DNA from 2 places in the Gordonia sp. UBA7860 genome. Region 2 is predicted to be linked to the other one. Evidence: riboswitches for the same ligand, from Rfam matches in the RefSeq annotation. Region 2 holds a riboswitch; the other holds the start of a gene.
The links. A riboswitch is a leader RNA that binds a small molecule or an ion and turns the genes downstream of it on or off. The one in region 2 is predicted to bind S-adenosylmethionine.
Positions count from the first base shown of each region.

Region 1: linked by a shared signal. The riboswitch ahead of B3T59_RS02140 (aminotransferase class V-fold PLP-dependent enzyme) and the one ahead of B3T59_RS02285 (amino acid ABC transporter permease) in region 2 are both predicted to bind S-adenosylmethionine.

Region 1 covers NZ_DLSO01000014.1:49,934-53,203, reverse strand. Annotated here, with positions in the region: gene B3T59_RS02145 (isochorismate synthase) at 49-1,149, opposite strand; SAM riboswitch class IV at 1,316-1,429, shown strand; gene B3T59_RS02140 (aminotransferase class V-fold PLP-dependent enzyme) at 1,446-2,774, shown strand; gene B3T59_RS02135 (hypothetical protein) at 2,771-3,253, shown strand.
Region 2 covers NZ_DLSO01000015.1:602-14,510, forward strand. Annotated here, with positions in the region: gene B3T59_RS02270 (gamma-glutamyltransferase family protein) at 32-1,990, shown strand; gene B3T59_RS02275 (hypothetical protein) at 2,090-2,656, shown strand; gene B3T59_RS02280 (hypothetical protein) at 2,740-3,201, opposite strand; SAM riboswitch class IV at 3,454-3,563, shown strand; gene B3T59_RS02285 (amino acid ABC transporter permease) at 3,585-4,574, shown strand; gene B3T59_RS02290 (amino acid ABC transporter ATP-binding protein) at 4,601-5,380, shown strand; gene B3T59_RS02295 (transporter substrate-binding domain-containing protein) at 5,452-6,387, shown strand; gene B3T59_RS02300 (SWIM zinc finger family protein) at 6,489-7,844, shown strand; gene B3T59_RS02305 (DUF5691 domain-containing protein) at 7,858-9,333, shown strand; gene B3T59_RS02310 (ATP-binding protein) at 9,330-10,421, shown strand; gene B3T59_RS02315 (DUF5682 family protein) at 10,427-12,712, shown strand; gene B3T59_RS02320 (VWA domain-containing protein) at 12,709-13,875, shown strand; gene B3T59_RS02325 (DUF5994 family protein) at 13,900-13,909, opposite strand, start outside.

The DNA of each region.
Region 1 (3,270 bases), on a different contig from region 2:
TACTTTCCGCGCGGGCGTCGGCCGGGCACAACGCCCACGGCCTCGGCGTCAACCGAGCTCGGCGACGCCCAGCGCCCGCAGGACGGTCGCGAGCTTCGCCGACGTCTCGTCGAGCTCCGCCTGCGGCTCCGACCCGGCGACGATGCCGCCGCCCGCCCAGGTGCGGACGTGGTGACGGTCGTCGGACAGTTCGAGCGAACGGATCGTCACCATCCACTCGCCGTCGCCGGCGGCGCCCGACCATCCGACGGCGCCAGCGTAGAATCCACGACGCTCCTCGTGGGTCGAGATGAATTGTGCTGCAACATCTCCCGGTGTTCCACACACTGCAGGGGTCGGGCTCAACAACAGCGCGAGGTCGAGGGCGGTGATCGTCGGGTCGGTCAGCACACCGCGAATCGGTGTCGCCAGATGCCACATCTCGCCGGTCGAGACGAGCGACGGCTGATCGGACACGTCGAGTTCGCGACAGATCGGCTCGAGCGCATCACGAAGATGCTCGACGACGAATGCGTGCTCGGCCCGGTCCTTCGTCGAAGCCAGCAGTGCGCGCCCGGCGGCGTGATCGACGTCGGGGTCTGCTGATCGCGCCGCCGATCCGGCATAGGGACGGCACGTCACCTCCAGACCTTGCTTGCGCAGCAACACTTCTGGGCTCGCTCCGAGGAGCCATCGGGCTCGCGGGTCGGTGTGCTCGTCGACGCTGAGGTCGACGAGAAACGCAGAGTGCTCGGCGTTTCCGTACGCCAGTGCCTCGAGAAGTCGATCCGGGTCGACGGGCGGTTCGACGTCGAATTCGACGGCGCGGGCGAGCACGACCTTCGACAACGCCCCCGCGTCGATCTCGTCGATGGCACGTGCGACCCGGTCCCGATGCGTCGCGGCGTCGGGAATCAGCGTGACGTGCTCGGCGTGGGCGGGTTCGGGTGCTTTCCCCATGATCGCAGAACCGCTGTGCGTGATGGTCTCGGGAACCAGCAGCGCGGCGTCGTCGGCCGAGGTGAACCCGATCGCCCCCGTGATGGCGCCGATGCGCCCGGAACGCAACGCCTCGGCGGCCTCGGTGGCATCGGTGAATCCCGCTGATGCGCCGCGCGCACGAACCGTGCCGTGCGGCCTGGACAGGACGAATACCTCCGAAGCTGGCATGGATTCACGCTACCGGTTGCGTGGAAGTGCAACCGCGTACAGGCCGATCAGGCTGGCGCACAGAATCTGGGTCACTAACACGCTCGGTGATCGCGCCCTCGGCCGCCTTTCGTCCACGCTGAGCGAAAGTTGACAGCTCAGCGTCGTGTCGGTGATCCTGGGAACAGGTCATGAGTGCCAGCGACAAGCCCCGGCTAGCTGGTCGGCAACCCTCCTCCGCGGTGGGGTGCTCCGGGTGACGACCTGGCCGTGCCCAGGGTGGGTACGGCAAGCGTGGATTCCAAGGAGACTATTCGATGACTGCTGTCGTCACCCGTTCGCACACCGATTTCTCACAGGTCAAGGCTATTTCGACTACGCAGAGCCCGACTATCGCCCCACTTGCAGAGGTTGTCGGCGCCGCCGAATGCGCGCCGCTTTCCGACGGTACGACGGTGCGCTACGCCAAGTTCGACTACGCCGCCAGCGCCCCGGCGCTCACCGCGGTGGCGCGCGCCGTTGCCGACTCGCTGAGCACCTACGCCAGCGTGCACCGCGGCGCCGGACACCTGTCGCAGGTCACGACGCGCCGCTACGAGGAGTGCCGCGAGACGGTTCGACGCTTCGTCCGCGGTCGCGCCGACGACGCCGTCGTGTTCACCCGCAACACCACCGACGCGATCAACCTCGCGGCGCATGTGACGCCCGGCGACGTCGTCGTTCTCGACATCGAGCACCATGCGAACCTGCTCCCGTGGGTCGAACGCAAGGACAAGTGGACCCGCATCGTCGAAGTTGCTTCGACCATCGACGACACCCTTGCCGCCGTCGAGCGTGAACTGGCAGCCAAGCCCGCCGCGCTACTGGCGGTGACCGCGGCGTCGAACGTGACCGGCGAGGTCCTCCCGATCTCGCGACTCGCATCGATCGCGCACCGGCACGGAGCCCGAATCCTCGTCGACGCAGCGCAACTCGTCGCTCATCGCCCGGTGTCGATCGTCAGTCACGGCATCGACTACCTCGTCTTCTCGGGGCACAAGCTCTACGCGCCGTTCGGTGCAGGTGTGCTGATCGGACGCACCGACTGGCTCGACGCCGCGCAGCCGTATCTGGCAGGCGGAGGCGCCACGGCAGATGTCGACGTCGAGGCGGGCTGCGCGTCGGTGTCGTGGCATACGGGCGCCGCGCGTCACGAAGCGGGATCTCCTAATGTGTTGGGCGCCATCGCGATTGCTGCCGCGTGCGACGCGATCGCCGATCTCGGACACGAGTGGATCGGCGCACACGAGGCGTACCTGTGCGCACAACTCGACGCCGGACTCGCCGAGATCGACGGCGTCACCCCGTTGCGTGTTTTCGACGACGGCCTCGAGCGCGTCGGCATCGCAGGCTTCACAGTCGACGGCCACACCCCGCGCGAGGTCGCGGAGTACCTGAGCTCCGAACACGGCATCGGCGTGCGCGACGGAAAGTTCTGCGCGCACCCGCTTCTCGACCGACTCGGCCATCCCGACGGTGCCGTGCGCGCGAGCTTCGGGCTCGGCAGCTCGTCCGACGACGTCGACCGCCTGCTCCACGCGTTGCGCTGCCTGAGCGATCGCAGCGCCGACGCCCCCGACATCCACCACCGAAAGGCACACTCGTGACGATCCAATCGAGTTCTCCGACAGACATTCTCGCCGACCAGCTCCTCGCTGCCGACACCGGCGTCATCACCATCGGCCGCCCGGCGCTGCGGGTTGCGATTGTCGGCGACGCCGCTGCGACGGAACTGCCCATCGTCGTACGACGTTCGACGCTGCGCGACGCTCAGCGGACCCGCTCGCTACTGCGGGCCGGCACCCGTGACACCGCGAACTTCTCGGTCGCATTGGCTGTCGAGGTTGCGATCGCACCGCATCCGGGGTCGGCGCGTGCGTCCGTCGCCTCGGTGCCGGTTGCGGGTGATTCCGCAGAAACCGTGCGTTACGTCGGCACCCCACACGGCCTGGCCACACTGATCCGCGACATCTACGCGGCCGAGGTCGCCGACGCCGTGCTCATCGTGCCGATCGACGGCTCGGCCACCGAGCACCGCGTGCGCGCAGAGGTGCTGCCGCAGTTCGAGTCTCGCCGGGCTGCGTGATCTCGACAGGCTCGATC
Region 2 (13,909 bases):
GTCCACTCGGTGTTCCCTACCCTTGACCCGTATGCGCCGTCCACCGCACCGCCCGCTCCTCCGCGCCGCAGCGCTGGCCATGGCGCCCGCGCTGATACTCGCGGCCTGCTCGTCGTCGGACAACAACGACGCCCAAGCGGCCGTCACCTGCGGCGAGATCCCGACCGGCACCCCGATCGACTCCAGCGCATCGGCCAAGGCATCACAGGACATCTCTACACGCCCTGAAGCCGCCACCGGGTACCGCACGGGCATGCAGCCCGTGCAGACCAACACCTACGCCGCGGCGACCGCCAACCCGCTCGCCACCAAAGCAGCCTGCGAGACGCTTCGCGATGGCGGCACGGCGGCCGACGCACTCGTCGCCGCGCAGATGGTGCTCGGCCTCGTCGAGCCGCAGTCGTCGGGCATCGGTGGGGGCTCGTTCGCGCTGTACTACGACGCGAAGGCCCACAAGGTCAACGCCTACGACGGCCGAGAGACTGCGCCGGCCGCCGCCACCGAGGACTACCTGCGCTACATCAGCCCCACAGACCAACGAGCACCCATTCCGAGTGCCCGCGCATCCGGCCGCTCCATCGGCGTCCCCGGCGCAGTACGGATGCTCGAAGAGATCCAAAACGAACATGGTCGTACCGCTTGGAAGAATCTCTTCAACCCTGCAGTCAGCCTCTCCGACAACGGCTTCGACATCTCGCCACGCCTCGCAACCGCAATCGCCGAATCCGCCAAAGATCTCAAGGCCGACGACGACGCCCGCTCGTACTTCCTCAACCCCGACGGAACGCCCAAGGCCGCCGGCACCAAGTTGACCAACCCCGCCTACGCAAAGACTCTGGGCGCCTTGGCAACCGACGGCGCGCAAGCCCTGTACTCCGGACCCATCGCCGACGCGATCGTCGCCAAGGCCGGCTCGACGTCGAACGGCATGACCCCGAGTCTCCTCACCACCGACGACCTCAAGAACTACAAGGCGATGCGTCGTGATCCGGTGTCGACGGAGTACCGCGGACACAGGATCGTCGCGATGCCCGGGCCGTCTTCGGGCGGCATCACTGTTGCCGCGACGATGGGCATCCTTTCCAACTTCGACATTCCGTCGATGCCCCCGACGGGCGTCGATCGCGACGGGGGACACCCGGATCCCGAAGCCGTGCACCTGATCAACGAGGCCGAACGCCTCGCCTACGCCGACCGCGACAAGTACATCGCCGACCCCGACTTCATCCCATTGCCAGGCAAGGGTGTTGCGACGATGCTCGATCCCTCATACCTGAAACAGCTTGCGGGACTGATCAAACCGAGTACGTCACTGGGTAAGGCGCAGCCCGGAGATCTCGGTGAGGTTCCGCTCGGCTCCTACACCGGCACAGAGCACGGCACCAGTCACATCACCGTCGCCGACAAGTACGGCAACGTGGCGTCGATGACCACGACCGTCGAGTCGGCATTCGGCAGCTTCCACATGGTCGACGGCTTCATCCTCAACAACCAGCTCACCGACTTCTCCGCCGAACCACGCGATGAGACCGGGGCGCTTCTGGCCAACCGGGTTTCGCCGGGGAAGCGCCCGCGGTCATCGATGGCGCCGACCCTCGTCATGCAGCCCGGGACCAACGGCGCGCCGGACACTTTGACCGCAGCTCTCGGATCTCCCGGCGGCTCCGTGATCATTCAATTCGTGGTGAAAACGCTTGTCGGAATGTTGGATTGGAAGCTGAACCCACAGCAGGCTGTCTCGATGATCGACTTCGGCACGGCCAACACCCCGACGTCGAACGTCGGTGGTGAGCATCCGTTGGTCAACACCGCGAACGACGGCGCCGACGATCCACTCGTGAAGGGTCTACGCGAACGCGGCGAACAGGTGTCGGTCGACGATCAGTCCAGCGGGCTCAGTGCACTGCAGCGCTCAGGCAACGGGTGGCTCGGCGGGGCCGATCCGCGTCGAGAGGGTGCCGTGATGGGCGACGACGCGTCGCTGAGGTGATGCGTGGTGCCACGTTTGAATGACCCCGGTTAACGTCTCGTCGTCGTACCACGACACTCCGTATGTCCAGGCAGTACCGAGGCGCTGAAGGAGAAGCGAATGGTGGCACAGCAATCATCGACAGGGCGCATCAGGACCTGGCGAGCCTTCGGGTCTCGAACTGCAGGGGCATTCATCGTCACCGCGAGCGCGATGGTCGGCGTCGGACTGGCCGCGGGGCAGGCATCCGCCGCGCCCTACAACCCGGCTCCGCCGGTCACGGTGTGCTCGACGACCTCCCAGAATCCTTACTTCCCGCCGCTGCCCGTCTCTAACCTCCTCCGCGTCGGCCAGTCGGGCCGCGTCGTCGAGAACCCGACGAGGCGGGTAATCGACTACGGCAAGGTCGATTTCGAATTTCTGAATGCCAACCAACTCTTCACGCCGGCCTTCGACCAAACCGTCCGTTTCACGTGGCGCAACCTCGACTCCGGAAAGACCGGAGTGGCGATCGGCCGCACGCCGGTCCGCGGTGAGGTGTCCATCGCGTACGCGGAACGCGTGCACACCGGCCCCGGTCGGATCGTCGTCAGAGCTGACGTGACCAACCGCGGTCAGGCCAACACCGGGTCGTCGGGCGCGGTCACGCGTACAACGTGCTCGGGAAGGTCCTTCGTCGTCGTCTGAGACCTGGCCGAGCCGCGCGATCATGTTGCGTGGGACCCTGGGTACCGAAAATGCCCCCGTGGATCCCACGCAACTGCTGAGTGTCAGTGCGTCTCGACCGTCCGCGCCAGAATTCCTAGCGTCGCGCGCAAACCGGCCTCGGGGATGATCGGGAACCGGCCCTTGATGTCCTCGTTGGTGACGCGGCTCCAGTCGTAGTACGACGTGACCAGCGTGCCTTCTTCGACCGGTTCGAGCCGGTAGCCGTACCGGTGATCGAGGGGCGGGCGGACCGTGCCGATGATCGTCCACTCGATCCAGCGGTCCTTCTCGAATCCCGTGATGATCACCCGGACGTCGTACTTGCCCATCGGGAGATCGTTGAGTGACTCACGGTCCATATGGACGACGAATTCGTCATCCACCGCGCTGACCGGCGAGCCCTCCGCACTTTGCAACATGCCTGAGCTGTCGATGGCGACGTGACCTCCCGGCGAGGTCAGAAGCTCAAAGATCGCCGATGGTTCGGCCCGGATCAGGCGGGTGATCTCGAATAGCTCGGGCATCGGATTCCTCAGCTTCGACGATTCTTGTCAGCGACACCGAAAGCCTAATCGCTGCCACCCCGAGAGGATCGAAGGCGCTGCATCAACAGATGTCGGTTTCGGAGTCGTTTCGTCCGATCTTGAGCTAATCCACCTGAACGTACGACAGTCCTGCAATCGGCGGCGAACACCCAGTCGCTCTGATTCGCGTCCCTAAGAATCGCGCAGATTCATACCCTCGGCGCGGCGTCGACCTGGAACTAACCTGGCATCGGTTACGAGCGTCAGCGCCCAGCCCTGGCTTGCTGACCAGCAACCCTCCGTCGTGGTGGGGTGCTCCAGGTGACAACCCGACGGGATTCGACCGCCCGTAACGACGACGCCGAGGACGAAGACCGAGAACTGTGACCACCGAACTCACCGCCGCGCACGCGCGCCCGCTCACTCGCGGGCCGGACGACGCGGATCTACTCTCCGCCAAGCTGGTCAAGGCCCGCAAGCCCGGCCAGTGGGTGAGCAGTGCGGTCGTGCTCGTGCTCGCGGCGATGCTGATCCACACGCTGGTCACCAACCCGCGATTCCAGTGGGATGTGGTCGGCAACTACTTCTTTCACGATTCGATCCTGCGCGGACTCGGCCTCACCCTGTGGCTGACCGCCGCAGTGATGGTGTGCGGCTTCGCCTTGGGCATTGTGCTGGCGGTGATGCGACTGTCGTCGAATCCCATCCTGTCGTCACTAAGCGCGGGCTACGTCTGGCTGATCCGATCAATCCCGCCGCTGGTTCAACTGCTGTTCTGGTACGAGCTCGCATCGTTGTACCCCCAACTGTCACTGGGTATTCCGTTCGGCCCCGAGTTCGTGAAGGCAGACACCGCGCACTTGTTCTCGGGTGTTCTCGCGGCCTTCGTCGCGCTGACCATCGACGTCGCGGCCTTCGCCGCAGAGATCGTGCGCGGTGGCATCCTGTCCGTAGACCGCGGCCAGGCCGAGGCCGCAGAAGCGTTGGGACTGAGCAGGTATCGCATCTTCCGCCGGATCATCCTGCCGCAGGCCATGCCCGCCATCGTGCCGGCGTCGGGAAACCTGCTGATAGGTCTGCTGAAGGCGACGTCGATCGTCAGCGTCATCGCGGTGCAAGATCTGCTCTATTCGGCGCAGTTGATCTACCAGCAGAACTACCTGATCCTGCCGCTACTGCTCGTCGCGACCATCTGGTACATCATCGTCACCAGCCTGCTGTCGATCGGACAGTGCTTCGTCGAACGCCACTACTCGCGCGGCAATCGCCGTACGCAACAGGGATTTTGGACGACGGTCCGTCAGAATCTTCCGCTGTTCGGCCGCGTGCGCACCGATCTGCGCCGACTCGACGACAGCGCGGTGCGAGCGTGAATTTCTCGATAGCGCGCCACAAACCTCTGCGCATCGAACGCGACGAGACTCTTCCCCTCGTGCGAGTCAGAGGTCTGCGCAAGAGTTTCGGACTCCACAAGGTGCTCGACGGCATTGACGTCGACGTCCCGACAGGCACCGTGACCGTGCTGCTCGGACCATCGGGCTCTGGCAAGTCGACGCTGCTGCGCTGCATCAATCATCTCGAGAAGCCCGACGACGGCTTCGTCGAGGTCGGCGGCGAGATCATCGGATACCGACCATCGGCAGGCAAGCTGCATGAACTGTCGCACCGCGAGATCGCGCGGCAGCGTTCGACAATCGGGATGGTGTTCCAGCAGTTCAACCTGTTCGGCCATATGACGGTGCTGCAGAACGTGATCGAGGGCCCGTTGGCGGCAGGCATATCGCGTCGCGAGGCGCAGGCACGCGCGAGCGATCTCCTCGAACGAGTCGGCATGGCCGGCCGCGAAGACGCCTACCCGCGCCAGCTCTCCGGCGGACAACAGCAGCGCGTCGCCATCGCACGCGCCTTGGCTCTCGAGCCGCGCCTGCTGCTGTTCGACGAGCCGACCAGTGCGCTCGACCCCGAACTCGTCGGCGAGGTCCTCGCTGTCATCCGCGATCTCGCACGCAGCGGCATGACCATGGTGATCGTCACCCACGAGATCGGATTCGCCCGCGAGGTGGCCGACCAGGCGATCTTCCTCGACGGCGGACGGATCGTCGAATCAGGGTTTCCCGCAGAGATTCTCGACGATCCGCAACACGAGCGCACCAGGGCGTTCCTCTCCGCAGTGCTGTGACGGCCATAGACCACCTGCACCCGGACGAGTCCCCACATGCAAGAACAGTTCTCACACAAAGGATCCAGATGATGACCCACCGCCCCCGCATCCTCACTCTGCTGGCCATCACGGCTGTGATCGGGAGCGTGGCGTTGAGCGGCTGCGGTTCGTCCGACGACCCCTCCGCGACCGCGGAGGCGTCTGCCGTTCCGACACAGGACATCACGACCAGCATTGCCAAGGACGATTCAATCAGTGCCGAACTACCCCAAAGTGTGCGCACGGCAGGCTCGCTGACCGTCGGGACCACTCAGACCCCGGGAACGTCGAATCTGCGACACGGCGGTGTGGTCGACGACAAGAACGTCGGGCTCGACCTCGACCTGCGCACCGCGATCGGCAAGGTCCTCGGCATCAACTGGAACGTGCAGTACGGCACCTTCGCCTCGATCATCCCCGGTGTCCAGAATGGAAAATACCAAGTGGGACAGGCGAATTTCGGTGTCACCGCCGAGCGCGAGAAGGTCCTCGACTTCTCGACCTACCTCAACGACGGCCAGGGGTTTCTCGGCTCGTCTCACGTAGACCTGCAAAAGGTCTCCACAATCACCGACGTTTGCGGCTACACCATCGCCACCACGCCCGGGTCGACCTTCCAGACCCTGCTCAGCTCGCACGTCGGCGACTGCGCGAAGATCGGCAAGAAGCCCTGGACTGTCCAGTACTTCAACGACACCGCCCCCATCTTCCTGGGTCTGGCCAACGGCAAGGTGGACCTCTTCTTCGGCCCGGTCCTGAGCCTGAAGTACGACGAAAAGCACGTCGAGGGAACCAAATTCCTCGGCCAGATCAGCTCGACGCCAGTCGGATTCGTCACCGCCAAGGACTCGGGCCTGGCCAAACCGCTGTCCGACGCCGTCAACAAGCTCATCAAGACCGGCGACTACGCCAAGATCTTCGCGAAGTGGGGTGTCCCGGACACAGGCGTCGACAAGTCGACCATCAATCCCCCAAGTAGTTTTTGACGCCGAGTACTTTCTGACACCCGCGCAGTCGCTGACGTCACCGTCATCCACGCAACTGGCCTCGCCCGCGGATGTCAGTCCCGTGTGGTTGTCTGAACTGCATGGGGGACAGGTGGACCACTGACGAGGTGCTGGCGCTCGCGCCCGACGCCTCGTCGGCCAAGGCCGGTCAGAAGCTGGCCACCCCGACGCCCTGGTCAGGCACCGGTGCAGCCGATTCGCTGGTGTGGGGTCACTGCAAGGGCAGCGGCAAAACGCCGTACCAGACCATCGTCGAACTCACCTCGCCGGCCTTCAAGTGCTCGTGTCCGTCACGGAAGTTCCCGTGCAAACACGCTCTCGGACTCCTGCTGCTGTGGGCACAAGGTGAAGTTGCCGATGCCGCGCAGCCCGCTGACCACGCCGCAGCATGGCTCGCCGCGAGACGCGAGCGGCAGTCCGCCGCGCCCGCGCAGCCGGCCGCCTCCAAAGATCCCGGCCGCGCGGCCTCGACCGCAGCGCAACGCGTCCGCCGTGTCGGCAGCGGTATCGACGAATTGCAACTCTGGCTCACCGACCAGCTCGGCCACGGCCTGGCGGGCACCGACGTCGACGCCTACGGCCGATTCGACGGCGTCGCCGCACGGCTGGTCGATGCCCAGGCCCCGGGGTTGGCGTCCAAGATCCGAGCGCTACCCGAGTTGTTCGCGGGACCCACGAGCGGCGTCGACTGGCCGGCACGCCTACTGGAAGAGTTCGGCAGCCTGTGGTCGTTGAGCGCCGCACATCAGCGGCTCGACCTCCTACCTGCCGATCTCGCCGCCACGGTCCGCCGACACATCGGCTATCCCGTCGCCAAAGCGGATGTCCTCGCCGCCGAGGGCATCACAGACACGTGGTTGTGCCTCGGCCGTCGAGACACCGACGACGACCGGCTCCAGACTCGGCGAACCTGGATCTGGGGTGCGAAGACCAAGCGCTTCGGTGTCCTGCTCGATTACGCGCCCAAGGGCGGCGTATTGCCGATGCGTCCCAGGGTGGGCGCAACGCTGGTCGCGGCGATGCACTTCTACCCGGGCTCGCCTCTGCTGCGCTGCCTCTACGACGACGCAGAGTCACCGCAGCCCGACGCAGAGTCACCGCAGCCCGACGCACTCCCACATCCCGATCCGCTCGGCATGCTCGTGCTCTCCGACATCGCCGCGGCCAGGCGCGCCCACGCGCAGGCGATCGCCGACGATCCGTGGGCGCGGCGGTGGCCGGTGGTGCTCGACGCGCGACTCGGTCGCACCGTCGCGGGCCGACCGGCGGCAATCGATCACACGGGCGACGCAATCGACATCCTCGTGACGGGCGAGCGCTGGCCCCTGCTACTCGCGCTCACCGGAGGCGCGCGGGTACCGATCTTCGGGAGTCTCGGAACAGACGGACTCGACGTCGAGTCGGTGATCGTCGGCGGCGGTGTGGTCCGCGTATGAGGATGGCTGCCGTATGAGTACCTGGGACGAGGTGGTCTCGGCCGCGCTCGTCGGCGTCCGCAGCCGACCGATCACCACGCACGGCGTCGATCCCGTGATCGAGGCGCATCTGCCAGATGAAGTCGCTGACCCGGCGGTCACAACCCTGCAGATCGCGGCACTGAGCGCCGTCGCACGGTGCGCGAGCGGGCCGCCGACGATCGCTGCCGAACCCATCCCCGCCTCGCCAGACGACCCGAGGCCGCGCATCTCCGATCAGATCGCAGGCAACCTCGACCGCGCGATGATGCTGTCGCCGCAGCTCGAACTCTGGTGCTTCGACCTGCTCGCGCGGTCGCACGTCCGGCCTCCCGCACGCATGCTCCCGACGCTCCTCGCCCGTACCGCGCGCAGGGTCGAGATCCGCGCTGCGGTAACCACTTTCGTCGGTCCACGCGGACGATGGCTGGCCGAACAAGCCCCCGAGCTGAAAGCCGTGCTCGACGCCCCCTCGACGTCGGGCGACATCGCAGATACCTCCGCGTGGACCCATGGCGAACCCGACGAGCGTGCGTCCTACCTGCGATCGCTGCGGGAGCGCGACCCAGATGCTGCGCGAGAACTCCTCGAATCCGCATGGCGCACAGAAGACGGACCCAGTCGTGAACTGTTACTGCCCATCCTCGGTCGCACGCCGTCGTTGTCCGACGAGCCCCTGCTCGAGCGCGCGCTCGACGATCGGCGCAGCAATGTCAGGACAACTGCGGCCGGAATTCTCGACCACATCGACGGCTCGGCGCACCAGCAGCGCATCCTCGACGCGGCGTCGAAATTACTGTTGCTCAACGAAGAACGGCACCTCATGCGCCGACGCCCCGTGCTGCAGGCGACGCTGCCTACTGAGCCGAATGCGGCGCTCGCACGCGACGGACTCACGCTGACCGTGCCGTCAAACGCAAGGCGTGGGGTCGGCGCCCACGTGCTCGCGCAGCTGGTGTCACGGATTCGGCCGTCGCTCTGGGAAAAAAGGTTCGCAATGTCACCGGCGCAGATCGTCGCAGCAATCGGTTCTGACCAGAGCCCGCTCGTCGTCGGATTGAGCCACGCCGCAGTGACATTCGACGATCGGCGCTGGGCGACTGCACTGATGACACACCCCGATGCGCTACCGGTCGTCTTCGTGGCCGCCGATCCGCTGGAGGTGTCACGTGCCTTCGACGACCTACCCGACGACCGACGCCTCGCGGCTCTGCGCGTCCTGCCGACCCCGTGGCCGGAGAACATCGCGCACGCCTCACTACGCCTGCTCGCCGCCACCGTGTCGGGAACCGCGCGCAGCGGGCCCACGGCAGAACTGTTCGACCTGATGTCGGTTGGCCTCCCGGCCACCGATGCGTGGCGCGACGCCGTGCGTGCGGTGGGTGCGCGTGTCGCGACCGCGCCCGCACAGTTCGCCCGCCTGGCCGAGTCCATCCGTATCCGTATCGTCCTCACGAGGGAGTTCGCATGACCACTGCAGACGATCTGCTCCGACCACACGCCGAGCAGCTCTACGCCGACGAACTCGCGGCACTGGCCCGCACAGACACCGCTAGCCGCCCTGCCAATTGGCTGCTGTCGCCGTCGGCGGTCGTCACCTACCTTCTCGGCGGCACTCTCGACGACGGCACGGTGATCTCACCGAAGTACATCGGACCCCGACGGCTGATGGAGGTGGCCGTGGCGACGTTGGCCACCGACCGCGCACTGCTCCTTCTCGGGGTGCCCGGAACAGCGAAAACCTGGGTGTCCGAGCACCTTGCGGCAGCGATCAGTGGGACGTCGACGCTGTTGGTGCAGGGGACGGCAGGCACGCCCGAGGAGGCGATCCGCTACGGCTGGAACTACGCCCGGCTGCTCGCCGAGGGACCGTCGAACGAGGCACTGGTGCCCTCACCGATCATGGTGGCGATGCGGGAGGGCAAGATCGCGCGACTCGAGGAGCTCACGCGTATCCCCTCCGACGTGCAGGACGCGCTGATCACCATCCTCTCGGAGAAGACGCTGCCGGTGCCGGAACTCGGGATAGAGGTGCAGGCCACCAAGGGATTCAGCGTGATCGCGACGGCCAACGATCGTGACCGCGGAGTCAACGACCTGTCGTCGGCGCTCCGACGCCGCTTCAACACGGTGGTGTTGCCGCTGCCCGCCTCGGCCGAGGACGAAGTCGATATCGTGACTCAACGTGTTGCTGCACTGGGAAAGTCGCTGGAGCTTCCCGAATTGCCCTCTGCCGCAGACGAGATCCGACGCGTGGTCACCGTCTTCCGCGAGTTGCGCTCCGGGGTCACCGAGGATGGGCGGTCGAAGGTGAAGCAACCCAGCGGCACACTGTCGACCGCGGAGGCCATCTCGGTCATCACCCACGGCATCGCGATGTCGGCACACTTCGGCGACGGCGTGCTCCGGCCCGCCGACGTGGCAGCGGGTATCCAGGGCGCGGTGATCAAAGACCCGGGAGCCGATTCGGTGATCTGGACCGAGTACCTGGAAAGCGTTGTGCGAGAACGCTCCGACTGGGCCGACTTCTACCGCGCCGCGCGCGGGGCGCTCCGCTGACCCGCATGTCCGCACCTCTCGTCGACTCGCACGCCCCGCCGGGTACCTACGTGCTTGGCATCCGACACCACGGGCCGGGTTCGGCCCGCGCGGTACGCAGCGAACTCGATCGCATTGCGCCAGACGCCGTTCTCATCGAGGGGCCTGCCGATGCGTCGGATCTGATCCCAGCCGTCGTCGACCCGGGCATGTCGCCCCCCGTCGCCCTCCTCGGATACGCGGCAGACGATCCGTCGCGTGCCGCGTTCTGGCCGTTCGCCGAGTTCTCGCCGGAATGGCAGGCCATGCGCTGGGCGGTGCGCGCCCGAGTGCACGTCGCGTTCTGCGACCTTCCCACGACGATGGTGCTCGCACACCGCACCGAGACGGGTCAGACACCCGCCGACCCGACTCCGGGGGAGCCGCGCGAACCCGGTGAGGATGCGCCTGGTCGGGTTCGGATCAACCCGGTGCGCACGCTTGCCACCGCGGCCGGCTACTCCGACCCGGAGCGCTGGTGGGACGACGTCGTCGAAACACGCGGCGAAGCAGAAGGATTCGCGGCGATAGCCGAGGCGATGGCCGCGCTGCGCGAGGACGACTTCTTGCGCTCGCCCGACGAGTCCGACCCGGAGGAACTCCACGACGAACGCCGCGAAGCCCACATGCGTCAGGTACTCCGCACGACGTTGAAGCGGCCGGGTGTCGAACGCGTCGCCGTCGTCTGTGGTGCATGGCATGCACCGGCTCTGTCGGGGAAGTTGCCGCCCGCTGCCGGCGATACACGAATCCTGAAGGGAACGCCCAAGGTTCGTAGCAAGGTCGCGTGGGTACCGTGGACCCATTCGCGCATCGCCAGCGCGTCCGGGTACGGGGCGGGTGTGATCTCACCGGGTTGGTATCACCACTTGTTCACCACGTCCGACGATGTGATCGTGCGCTGGCTGATCCACCAGGCACGACTGTTGCGCGACAAAGACATCGACGTGTCGTCGGCCCACATCATCGAGACTGCACGACTGGCGGAAGCTCTCGCGGTGATGCGACACCGACCGCTGCCTGGATTGGCAGAGGTCACGGAGGCGACCCACGCCGTGATGCTCGACGGCGATACCGGACTGTCCGACATGATGTATCGCGAGGCCGTCATCGGGGAGCGGCTCGGATCGGTTCCCGACGACGCTCCCGTTGTCCCGCTGCAGGCCGATGTCACCGCGACGGCGCGGTCGGCGCGACTCAAGATCGATCCGGTGGCCAAAGAGCTGGCGTTGGATCTTCGCAAACCGGCCGACATGGCCAAATCCCTGCTGCTGCACCGGCTCCTCGTGCTCGGCGTCGAGTGGGGCGAACCCCGCGACGTGACCGGAATGGGCACATTCAAAGAGGGCTGGATCGTCGCATGGCGACCCGACTACGTCATCGACGTCGTGATGGCCTCGGTGTGGGGCACGACGGTGCTGGGCGCCGCCACCGCCAAGATCGTCGACAAGGCAACGAGCGCCGACACGTTGGGTGAGGTCACCGAAGCGTTGGAGTCGGCACTTCTCGCCGAACTCGTCGATGCGGTGGCGCCTGTCCTGACCGCACTCGACGAGCGAGCCGCCGTCGACCACGACGTCGCGCACCTGATGCAGGCACTACCAGCACTCGGACGCGCGCAGCGCTACGGAGACGTCCGCGGCACCGACACCGCCTCGCTGCACCTCGTCGCATCGTCGTTGCTCACCCGCATCTGCGTCGGCATCCCCGCCGCCATCTCGAGTCTCAACGATGACGCTGCGAAAGCCCTGAAAGCGCATCTCGACGCCACCCACGAGACGGTGGTCCTGCTCGACGAGCAGGACATGGGCCGCTGGATCGGGGCACTGCGCACGATCGCCGACCGGTGTGATGTGAACGGTCTGTTGGTCGGCCGAGCCACGCGATTGCTGCTTGACGGCGGACACATCGATGCCGCCGACGCCGCCGGCCGGTTGCAGTTCGCGTTGTCGACGGGAGCCACCCCGACGTCGAAAACCCAATGGATCGACGGCTTTCTGGGTGACGGTGGGCTGCTGCTCGTCCACGACCGCGATCTGTTGGTGATCCTCGACGAGTGGCTGAGCACGCTCGGCGAGCGTGACTTCACCGACGTTCTGCCGTTGCTGCGCAGGACTTTCGGGCTGTTCGACACTTCGGTGCGTCGCAACATCGGCAACCGGGTCGCATCACTCGACCGCACCGACGGCCTTCCGGCCAGCACGACGACCTTCGATCCCGATCTCGCCGCGCCTGCGGTGCGCGTTGTCGCCGACATATTGGGGTTGCGATGACCGACGGCACACGAGACGTGCGCGCCAGACGCTGGCGCTTGGTGCTCGGAGATGCAGCGGCAGAACAACTTCCGTCGCTGACCGGCTCCGATGCCGCTATGGACGGTGCGCTGTCGGCGCTGTATGACGCCGACGCGTCGCGCAGGGGTGGGTTGGGCAAGTCGGCTCCGTCGGTCGCCCGATGGCTCGGCGACATACGAAAGTACTTCCCGCAAACCGTTGTTCAGGTGATGCAACACGACGCCGTCGAGCGGCTGAACCTGTACTCGCTGCTCGCAGAACCCGAACTGATCGATGCGGTCGAACCCGACATCGAGATGGTCACCACGCTCATGGCACTCGGGCGGGCGATTCCGGCGAGTTCGAAGGCTTCGGCGCGAGCGTTGGTGCGCAAGGTGGTCGACGAGGTGGAACGACGCATCGCCCACCGCACCCGAAGCGCAGTCGGCGCAGCCATCGACCGCGCAGCCCGGGTGACCCGACCGATGTTCCGCGACATCGATTGGAACGCAACGATCGCTCGCAATCTGCACAACTACTTACCGGAGTACAAGACCGTTGTTCCCGAACGGCTCGTCGGCCACGGTCGCCGTTCACAAATGGTCAGCAAAGACATCGTCATCGCGATCGACCAGTCCGGATCGATGGCCCAATCGATCGTGTACGCGTCGATCTTTGGAGCGGTGATTGCCACGATGCGGTCGGTTCGGACGTCGTTGGTGCTCTTCGACACCGAGGTCGTCGACCTCACCGGTCAACTCGACGACCCCGTGGACGTGCTGTTCGGCGCGACGCTAGGCGGCGGAACCGACATCAATCGCGCGATCGCTTACTGCCAAACCCTCATCAGCAGGCCCAATGACAGCATCTTCGTGCTCATCTCGGACCTGTACGAGGGCGGAATCCGCGACGAGATGCTCAAGCGGATCGCGCAGCTGCAGGCCGACGGCGTGCAGGTCATCGTGTTGCTGGCGCTGTCGGACGAGGGAGCGCCGTCGTTCGATCGCGACATCGCAGGAGCGCTGGGTGCCATGGGTGTTCCGGCGTTCGCGTGTACGCCCGACGCCTTCCCGGAGTTGCTCGCCCTCGCGATCGGGCGCGGCGACATCGTCGGATGGGCCGATGCCAACGAACTGGCACAGCGTGGCATGGAAGACGAATGAGGCTTGGGCGCCGGGCGGGTGGCGTCAGCTGGTC